Regions from separate parts of the Bradyrhizobium sp. 956_D2_N1_4 genome, predicted to be linked through region 1. Evidence: predicted binding sites of a transcription regulator. Region 1 holds the regulator's gene; the other holds the start of a gene.

Region 1 (4,758 bases):
TCTCGTCGATCGCGGCGTGGCGGACGTGGCTGTTGAAGTCGCAATAGGGGCACTTCGACAGGCAGAACGGCCAGTGTACATAGACGCCGAAAGCTTGCTTAGCGCGGCTCAAGGCAGATCTCCGCCAGTTTCACGAAGGCGCGGGCGCGATGCGACAGGCCGAGGCCAAGCGGCGGCAGGCCGTGCTTCTCGATACTGGTCATCTCGCCGAACGTGCGATCGTGGCCATTGGGCAGGAACATCGGATCATAGCCGAAGCCGGCGGTGCCGCGCGGCGGCCAGACCAAGGTGCCGTCGACGCGCGCCTCGACCTCTTCGAGATGATCGTCGGGCCAGGCGACGCAGAGCGCGGATACGAAATGCGCGGTGCGCTTGTCGGGCGTGGTGGCGCCGCGCTCCTGCAACAGGCGCTCGATCTGCGCCATCGCGGCGGCAAAATCCTTGGCTGGACCGGCCCAGCGCGCGCTGTAGATGCCGGGCGCGCCATCGAGCGCGTCGACCACGATGCCGGAATCGTCGGCGAAGGCGGGAAGCTTGGTCGCCCGCGCCGCCGCGATCGCCTTGATCGCGGCATTGCTGCGGAAATCGTTGCCGGTCTCGTCGGGCTCGGGCAGGCCGAGCTCACCGGCCGACACCGCCTCGATGCCGCAAGGCGCGAGCAACTCCTTCATCTCGGCGAGCTTGCCGGGATTGTGGGTGGCGATGACGAGCTTTCCGGTGATTCGGCGGTGCATGTGCCTATTGACTACGCGACGGCCAGTTTCTGCAAGTCCACGAGCCGCGCGATACCCTTCTGGGCCAGCGCCATCAGCGCGAGGAATTCGTCTTGTGTGAACGGTTCGCGTTCCGCGGTGCCCTGCACCTCGATGATGCGGCCATCGCCGGTCAGGACGAAATTGGCGTCGGTCTGGGCCTCCGAATCCTCGGCATAGTCGAGGTCGAGCACGGGCGTGCCGTTGTAGATGCCGCAGGAGATCGCGGCGACGTTGTCGCGCAGCACCTTGGCCTTGATCATGTTGCGCGCCTTCATCCAGTTGATGCAATCGGCGAGCGCGACCCAGGCGCCGGTGATCGAGGCCGTGCGCGTGCCGCCGTCGGCCTGGAGCACGTCGCAATCGACCGTGATCTGGCGCTCACCGAGCGCTTCGAGATCGACGATGGTGCGAAGCGAGCGGCCGATCAGGCGCTGAATCTCGACGGTGCGGCCGCTTTGCTTGCCCGCGGAGGCCTCGCGGCGGGTTCGTTCGGAGGTCGCGCGCGGCAGCATGCCGTATTCGGCGGTGACCCAGCCGCGGCCCTGGCCCTTCAGCCACGGCGGCAGGCGGTCTTCCAGCGTGGCGGTGACCAGCACATGGGTGTCGCCGAATTTCACCAGGCAGGAGCCTTCCGCATATTTGACCACGCCGCGCTCCAGCGTCACGGGGCGCAATTCGTCGGGCGCACGGCGGCTTGGCCGCATGGGAAATCCTCCAAAACTCTCGGAAAAGGGCTATTCGCGGTGCTTGTAGGTGGGGTGAGGGTGGGCGGCAAGGCTTTTTCACCCCCAGTTTTCCACCCCGCAAACGCCACGCTTGTCAGAACCCTCCGGGATGGACAAATTATAAGCGTCTGAGAGGAGTTACCGTCCGTGGCCCATCACGATCCGATCCATCTGATCGCGCCGCGCGCAGGCCTCGCCCAGCTCAACGAGCGCTCCCGCGACATCTTTCGTCAAATTGTCGAAAGCTATCTCGCGACCGGCGAGCCGGTCGGCTCGCGCAATATCTCGCGGCTGATCGCGATGCCGCTGTCGCCGGCCTCGGTCCGCAACGTCATGGCCGATCTGGAACAGCTCGGCCTGATCTATGCCCCGCACACCTCTGCCGGCCGCTTGCCGACGGAACTCGGCTTACGCTTCTTCGTCGACGCCCTGATGCAGGTCGGCGACCTCAATGACGCCGAGCGGCAGTCGATCCAGAGCCAGTTGACGTCGGTGGGTCACGCCCAATCGGTCGAGGCGGCGCTGTCGGAGGCGCTGACGCGGCTGTCCGGTCTCACCCGCGCCGCAGCGGTCGTGTTGACCCCGAAATCCAATGCGCGGCTGAAACACATCGAATTCGTCCGGCTGGAACCCGAAAAAGCCCTGGTGATCCTGGTCGGCGAGGACGGTCAGGTCGAAAACCGCGTGTTGTCGCTGCCGCCGGGAGTTCCCTCCTCGGCGCTGACGGAAGCCGGTAATTTCCTCAATGCGCGGATCCGGGGCCGCACGCTGGCCGAGGCGCGGCTCGAGCTCGAAACCGCGCTCGGCGAAGCCCGCGCCGAGCTCGACCAACTGACGCAGAAGGTGATTTCGGCCGGTATTGCGAGCTGGTCCGGCGGCGAGAACGAGGACCGCCAGCTGATCGTTCGCGGCCACGCCAACCTGCTCGAGGATCTGCACGCGCTGGAGGATCTGGAGCGCGTTCGGCTCTTGTTCGACGATCTCGAGACCAAGCGCGGCGTGATCGACCTTCTGGGACGCGCCGAGACCGCCGAGGGCGTGCGGATCTTCATCGGTTCGGAGAACAAACTGTTTTCCTTGTCAGGCTCCTCCACCATCATCTCGCCCTATCGGGATGCCGCCGGCCACATCGTCGGTGTTTTGGGCGTGATCGGGCCGACGCGGCTGAATTATGCCCGCGTAATCCCGACCGTGGACTACGCCGCGCGCATCGTCAGCCGCCTCCTGGGGGGCTGACCGGCGTTTCCTCCGATCACGGGCGCTTGATTTTCGTGAGCTTAGGCACGATATCCGGGCCAACAATCCCTTGAGACGAGTTCGAGAAGAGAGCCGATGACCGATCGAGACCGGCAGCCCGACGACACGACCCCACCGACCGATGAGCCCGTGGTGTCAAAACCCTACATCATGCCCGACGATCCGGAGCCCGGCTCGGTCGAGCTGTTGCAGAAGGAAGCCGCCGAGGCGCGCGACCGCATGCTGCGGACGCTGGCCGAGATGGAAAATCTGCGCAAGCGCACCACCAAGGAAGTCGCCGATGCCCGCCTCTACGGCATCACCGGCTTCGCCCGCGACGTGCTCGACATCGCCGACAATCTCCAGCGTGCGCTCGATGCCGTTCCGGCCGAGGCCCGTGCCGCGGCCGATCCGGGCCTGACCTCGCTGATCGAGGGCGTCGAGCTCACCGAGCGCTCGCTGCTCAACGCGCTGGAAAAGCACGGCGTCAAGAAGTTCGATCCGCAGGGCCAGAAGTTCGACCCGAACTTCCAGCAGGCAATGTACGAGGTGCCGGATGCGTCGGTGCCTGCGGGCACCGTCGTGCAGGTCATGCAGGCCGGCTACACCATCGGCGAGCGCGTGCTGCGCCCGGCGCTGGTCGGCGTCGCCAAGGGCGGCACCAAGGCTGCGCCGGCTGCGAACAGCAACGAAGTGAACTGAGCGGTGTGATCCTCATCCTGAGGAGCGCGCTCGCGCGCGTCTCGAAGGATGAAGGCCCGGCTCTCGCAGCTCGGCCTGCATGGTTCGAGACGGCGCTGACGCGCCTCCTCACCATGAGGGTCTGGCCGATGTGCGTGCCTTACGCGCTCACCGCGATATCCGCGGACTGAATCCGCTTCACGCCGGCCTTGGCCATGTCGGCCCAGGCTTTTGCGAGCGAACCCTGCGTGTCGATGCCGCGGCAGGCGTCCTCCACCACATAGACCTCGAAGCCCGCCTTGCGCGCATCGAGCGCGGTCCAGGCGACGCAGAAGTCTGTCGCAAGGCCGGCGACGAAGACGCGCTTGATCTTGCGGCCCTTCAGGTAACCGGCGAGGCCCGTCGAGGTCTTGCCGTCGGCTTCCAGGAAGGCCGAATAGCTGTCGACGTCCTTGTGAAAACCCTTGCGGATGATGAGCTCGGCATGCGGGATCGCGAGATCCTTCGACAGCGCGGCGCCGTCGGTGCCCTGCACGCAATGGTCGGGCCACAGCACCTGCTTGCCGTAAGGGAGATCGACGGTCTCGAACGGCTTCTTGCCGGAGTGCACCGACGCAAATGAAATGTGGCCCGGCGTGTGCCAGTCCTGGGTCATCACCACGTTCGCAAAGGCTTTCGCCATCTTGTTGATGACGGGAACGACCTGCTCGCCTTCCTTCACGGCGAGGCTGCCGCCGGGCAGGAAGCAGTTTTGCACGTCGATCACGAGCAGCGCGGAAGCATCGTCCGGCTTGATCGATGCGGCCGCAAGGAGCGCGGTTGGAGCAAGGGCTACGAGAGCGCTTGTCCCAAGCGCCGCGAGGATTTGTCGTCGATCGAGCATCGTTCGCCTCCCTCCAGGATGATCCAACGGAAGGGAAGCCTAGTTCCGTTCGTATACGAACAGAAGCCCGAAAATGCAGCCGGTTCTGTCCAGCGCTTGGGCTAACCCTTGAGACTAACCCTTGGGCTGGATGCCGTCGCGCACGGCGCGGAAGCGGGTGAAGGCGGCTGACCACTGGTCGCGCGGGGCGCTGGCGATGATGCGCAGCGAGGCGCCGCCGCTCGAGAAGCGAATCCACTGCACCACGGTCACGGGCGTCTTGTCCTTGCCGCTGACGCCGTCGATCCGGGTCTCGAAACCCTGCTGGCCGTTGATGCGGATCGGCTCGGACATGGTGACGCGCGACTCGCGCACGCCGGGGATCTGGAGCGCGGCCTCCTGGGCGAAGCGGGCGCGGTCGTCGGCCTGCTGCGGGGTGGCGCCGATCAGGCCGAGGATCATGAACGGCTTGGATTCATAGCCCGAACTCTCATTGCCG
Region 2 (4,758 bases), 1.5 Mb from region 1:
AAATCCTGGTTCGGCCGCTTGAAGACGAGCTTGAGCTTGCCGGTGGCCGGGTTGAAGCTGTGCGAGACCTGCTTTGCCGCAAGCGTCCGGCTCATCACGCCGGCGACGGCTGAGGCGAGCTTGTCCCGGCTGATCTTGTCGCCGTCGCGCCAGTCGGCCGCGGGAAAGCGGATGGTGCGGTCCATCTCGGTCATGCCCGCGGTCCAGCCCGCCGCGGTGACGCCGGGCATCGCCTTGAACTTCGCCAGCAGCGCGCCGGCGCGTTCCGGATCGACCGACATGTTGATGGTCTGCTCGCCGGCACGCAGCGCGTCGCAGCCGACGGTCAGGCTCGCCAGCGTCACCTCGACGTCCTGGCCCTTCAGGCTCTTCAGGAACTCGGTCGCCGCATCCAGCTTGACCTTGACCGCGATCGCTTCCGGAGAGACGTCGGTGAAATCCTTCGGCTGCGGCGTGATGCCGTCGTCGGAGGTCTGGTTGTCCTGAAATTCCTTCTCGCTGAGATCGGAATTGTCGGGCGAGGTGACCTCGGTCACGGCCTGGCCGATCGCGATCTGGCCGCGGAACTCGAACGTGTCGCCGGACTGTTTGCGCAGCAGCTTGACGGTGACGGGCGCCTTCTCGCCGAGGCTCTGGGTCGTGCCCGTCAGGTTCTGGCCCGCGACCTGGAGATTGACGACGAAGCGGTCCTTGCGGTCGGAATTCTTTGCGACGGGATAGCAGACGTCGAGCACGGCCGCCGTCACCGTCTTGCCCTGCCGCGTCTCCTTCAGGATCACGTCGGCATTGCCGTCCATCAGGCCGTCAATCGAGGTGAAATAGCGGGTCTCCGTCCCGCCCGGCGCCGTGGCCTTCGGCGACAGCTTCATCTGGGCCGATGCGACATCGGGCGAGACGGCAAGCAGGGCCGCCAAAAGGGCTGTCGAACAAACCAGAAGCGCACGCATCGATGAATCCTCGCGCAATCGAATCGGCGCGCCACCGTAGTGGGTTTTGGCCGCCGGTTGAATTGGAAAGCAGAAGGGGCAGGGTCGGCAAAAAAGAAGGCCGCCCGGAGGCGGCCTTCGCAACATTGTAACGGAACGGAGGCTTAGAAGCCGCCCATGCCGCCGCCGCCCGGCATGGCGGGCGGAGCTTCCTTCTTCGGCGTTTCGGCGACCATGGCCTCGGTGGTCACCAGCAGGCCGGCCACGGACGAGGCGTCCTGCAGCGCGGTGCGGACCACCTTGGCGGGATCGATGATGCCCTTCTCGACCATGTCGACATAGTCCTCGTTCTGGGCGTCGAAGCCGAAGGTCTCGGACTTGTTCTCCAGGATCTTGCCGACCACGATCGAGCCTTCCACGCCCGCGTTCTCGGAGATCTGGCGGATCGGGGCTTCCAGCGCCTTCAGCACGATGTTGATGCCGGCCTGGACGTCGGCATTGGCGTTGGTGAGACGGCCCACCGCCTTCTTGGCCCGCAGCAGCGCGACGCCGCCGCCGGGGACGATGCCTTCCTGCACCGCGGCGCGGGTGGCGTTGAGCGCGTCCTCGACGCGGTCCTTCTTCTCCTTGACCTCGATCTCGGTCGCGCCGCCGACGCGGATCACCGCGACGCCGCCGGCGAGCTTGGCGAGACGCTCCTGGAGCTTCTCACGGTCGTAGTCCGAGGTGGTCTCCTCGATCTGGGCCTTGATCTGGCCGACGCGGGCCTCGATCTCCGGCTTCTTGCCGGCGCCCTTGACGATCGTGGTGTTCTCCTTGTCGATCACGACCTTGCCGGCACGACCGAGCATCTTCACCGTGACGTTCTCGAGCTTCATGCCGAGGTCCTCGGAGATGAGCTGGCCGCCGGTGAGGATCGCGAGGTCCTCGAGCATGGCCTTGCGGCGGTCGCCGAAGCCCGGCGCCTTGACGGCGGCGACCTTGAGGCCGCCACGGAGGCGGTTGACGACCAGGGTGGCCAGCGCCTCGCCCTCGACGTCCTCGGCGATGATGACGAGCGGCTTGCCCGACTGCACCACGGCTTCCAGCACCGGCAGCATGGCCTGCAGGCCGGACAGCTTCTTCTCGTGCAGGAGGATGTAGGCGTCCTCGAACTCGGCGGTCATCTTCTCGGGGTTGGTGACGAAGTAGGGCGACAGATAGCCGCGGTCGAACTTCATGCCCTCGACGATGTCGACCTCGGTGTCGAGCGACTTGTTCTCCTCGACGGTGATGACGCCCTCGTTGCCGACTTTCTGCATCGCCTGGGCGATCATCTTGCCGATGGCGGCATCGCCGTTGGCCGAGATGGTGCCGACCTGGGCGACCTCGGAGGAGGCGGCGACCGGCTTGGCGCGCTTCTCGATGTCCTTGATGACAGCCGTAACCGCGGTGTCGATGCCGCGCTTGAGGTCCATCGGGTTCATGCCGGCGGCAACAGCCTTGGCGCCTTCGCGCACGATGGCCTGGGCCAGCACGGTCGCGGTGGTGGTGCCGTCACCCGCGGTGTCGTTGGTTTTGGAGGCGACTTCGCGCAGCATCTGCGCGCCCATGTTCTCGAACTTGTCCTCGAGCTCGATCTCCTTGGCGACGGTGACGCCGTCCTTGGTGATGCGGGGTGCGCCGAAGCTCTTCTCGATGACGACGTTGCGGCCCTTCGGACCGAGCGTCACCTTGACGGCGTTGGCGAGAATGTCGACGCCGCGCAGCATGCGTTCGCGCGCGTCTCCGGAAAACTTGACGTCTTTGGCAGCCATTTCTTCAATCCCTCGTGTTTCGTGATGTGTCTGCCGCTTGCGGAATGACCGAATGCCCGGATCGCGCGATCCGGGCATGACATTCAGCGGCTGTTCAGGCTGGCGGCTTTAGGCCATGACGCCCATGATGTCCGACTCCTTCATGATCAGGAGCTCTTCGTTGTCGATCTTGACCTCGGTGCCCGACCACTTGCCGAACAGCACGCGGTCGCCGACCTTGAGGTCGATCGGGATCAGCTTGCCGGCCTCGTCGCGGCCGCCGGGGCCGACGGCGACGACCTCGCCCTGGGACGGCTTTTCCTTGGCGGTGTCCGGAATGATGATGCCGCCCTTGGTCTTTTCCTCGGCGTCGATACGTTTGACCACGACACGGTCATGCAGCGGACGAAATTTGGATTTAGCCATGACGTTTCCCTTTGGAGGCTCGCTTCGGAAGGAATGGAAGTGGGTAGGGGCGGCGTCCGTCCACCCTCTTGCCGAGGATCGAACGGCGCGCTTAGCAATCGGGCTTTCCGAGTGCTAATAGTGCGCCCGGAAATATGGCTTGGCCGCGATCCTGTCAAGCAAGGGTGGTTAAGCGATTGGTGAGGCGGATATAGGATCGTGTCTATAGAAACATATTGGTCGCGCTGGCGTATAAAGGACGTCATTGCTCCGACAGCGGTTTTGCGCTTGGCTGCAGGAGGGATGCGGTCGGGGTCTCATTTGGGGGACGGTTTGCTCGGGGGAATGTCATGATCAGGTCAGCTCACGCACGCACGGTTGCCAATCTGGCGGCCGCCTCCTGCCTGGCGCTGCTGCTTGGCGCCTGTGGCGGCGGTATGAGCCTGCCGTCGTTCTCGTCGTCTTCGCCGCCGCCCGAGGCCGAGCCCGGCACCGGCCCGGAAATGCCGGCGAGCATCCGCGCCGACGAGATCGTCGGCCGCTGGGGTCTCGCCTCGTTCCAGAACCCGGCCGACCGTGCCCGCACCGAGGCCGCGGCCCGGGCGCAGTGCAAGAATCCCTACGTGATCACCGCCGGTTCCTCCGGCGGCGTGATCATGCATCTCGCCGACCAGGCGACGCCGCAGGAGCTGCGGCTGAAGGGCTCGCCCAGCGGCAAGAACTACATCGGCCCGGCGGGGCCCACCCCCGGCGAGCAGGACCGCGAGATCGTCTCCTTCGACGGCCGCGTCCTGATCACCCGCTTCATCGACAAGGACGCCGCCACCCGCTACGGCAACATGGTCTACGTCCGCTGCGCGCCAAGGGCGTAGTCTCTCTACTTCGTCATGCCCCGCGAAGGCGGGGCATCCAGTACGCCGCGGCTTTTCGGTTCTAGCCTCGCAGTTTCTGGAATACTGGATCGCCCGGTCATGTCCCGGGCTGAACATCAAGCCGGGCGATGACAGTGGAGGGGATGCTCCAAAAACAAAAAACGCCGGCTCTCGCCGGCGTTTTGTTTTTCCGTAATGCCGCGCCCGATCAGTCGAACAGCGCGTCGATGTCGTCCTGCGAGGCGTGGCCGACGTCGCCGGCGAGCTTGGGGCCGTTGAGGAGCTTTTCGTCCTCGCTGCGGGTGTCGGCCGGCGCGGGCACATGGGCCTTGATCGCGTCGACGCCGCCCCAGATCTCCATCATCGCATTGATGTGCTGCTCGATGAACTTCATCGTGGTCATGACCTTGCTGATGCGCTGGCCGGTCAGGTCCTGGAAGTTGCAGGCTTCGAAGATCGAGATGACGCGTTCCTGGATGTCGTCGGCGAGCCGCTTCTGCTGATCGGCCGATTGCACCTTGGACATCGCGCTGGCCGCCTGGTCGATCGATTCGGCGGCTTCGAGGATCTGCTGGGTCGCCTGCTCGGTGCCGCCGACGACCGCGCCGAGCTCGCCATTGACCTTGGCCATTTCGCCGCCGTCGAAGCTCTTGCCGTGCAGCGTCGCGATCTCGCGCTTGGTGCGATCGATGGCGTCGTGGATGAGGTCGAGCTCGACCTTCAGCTTCTCGCACTGCTCGATCTGCGCCCGGTAGGTATCGAGCATGGTACGAGCTTCAG

The links. The regulator HrcA, encoded in region 1, represses chaperone genes, less so after heat shock. The targets are predictions, from matches to a motif close to GTTAGCACTCNCNNNNNGNGAGTGCTAAC.
Region 2: a site for HrcA is predicted at 3,218-3,246, ahead of AB7535_RS43310 (co-chaperone GroES). Genes of this name have one in related genera too.

What each region holds. Positions count from the first base shown of each region.
Region 1 covers NZ_CP197237.1:7,683,966-7,688,723, forward strand. Annotated here, with positions in the region: gene hemW (radical SAM family heme chaperone HemW) at 1-112, opposite strand, end outside; gene rdgB (RdgB/HAM1 family non-canonical purine NTP pyrophosphatase) at 99-734, opposite strand; gene rph (ribonuclease PH) at 746-1,459, opposite strand; gene hrcA (heat-inducible transcriptional repressor HrcA) at 1,628-2,716, shown strand; gene grpE (nucleotide exchange factor GrpE) at 2,813-3,418, shown strand; gene pncA (bifunctional nicotinamidase/pyrazinamidase) at 3,558-4,280, opposite strand; gene AB7535_RS36350 (hypothetical protein) at 4,395-4,758, opposite strand, start outside.
Region 2 covers NZ_CP197237.1:9,137,011-9,141,768, forward strand. Annotated here, with positions in the region: gene AB7535_RS43300 (hypothetical protein) at 1-947, opposite strand, end outside; gene groL (chaperonin GroEL) at 1,091-2,722, opposite strand; gene AB7535_RS43310 (co-chaperone GroES) at 2,831-3,127, opposite strand; gene AB7535_RS43315 (hypothetical protein) at 3,457-3,978, shown strand; gene AB7535_RS43320 (protein phosphatase CheZ) at 4,187-4,758, opposite strand, start outside.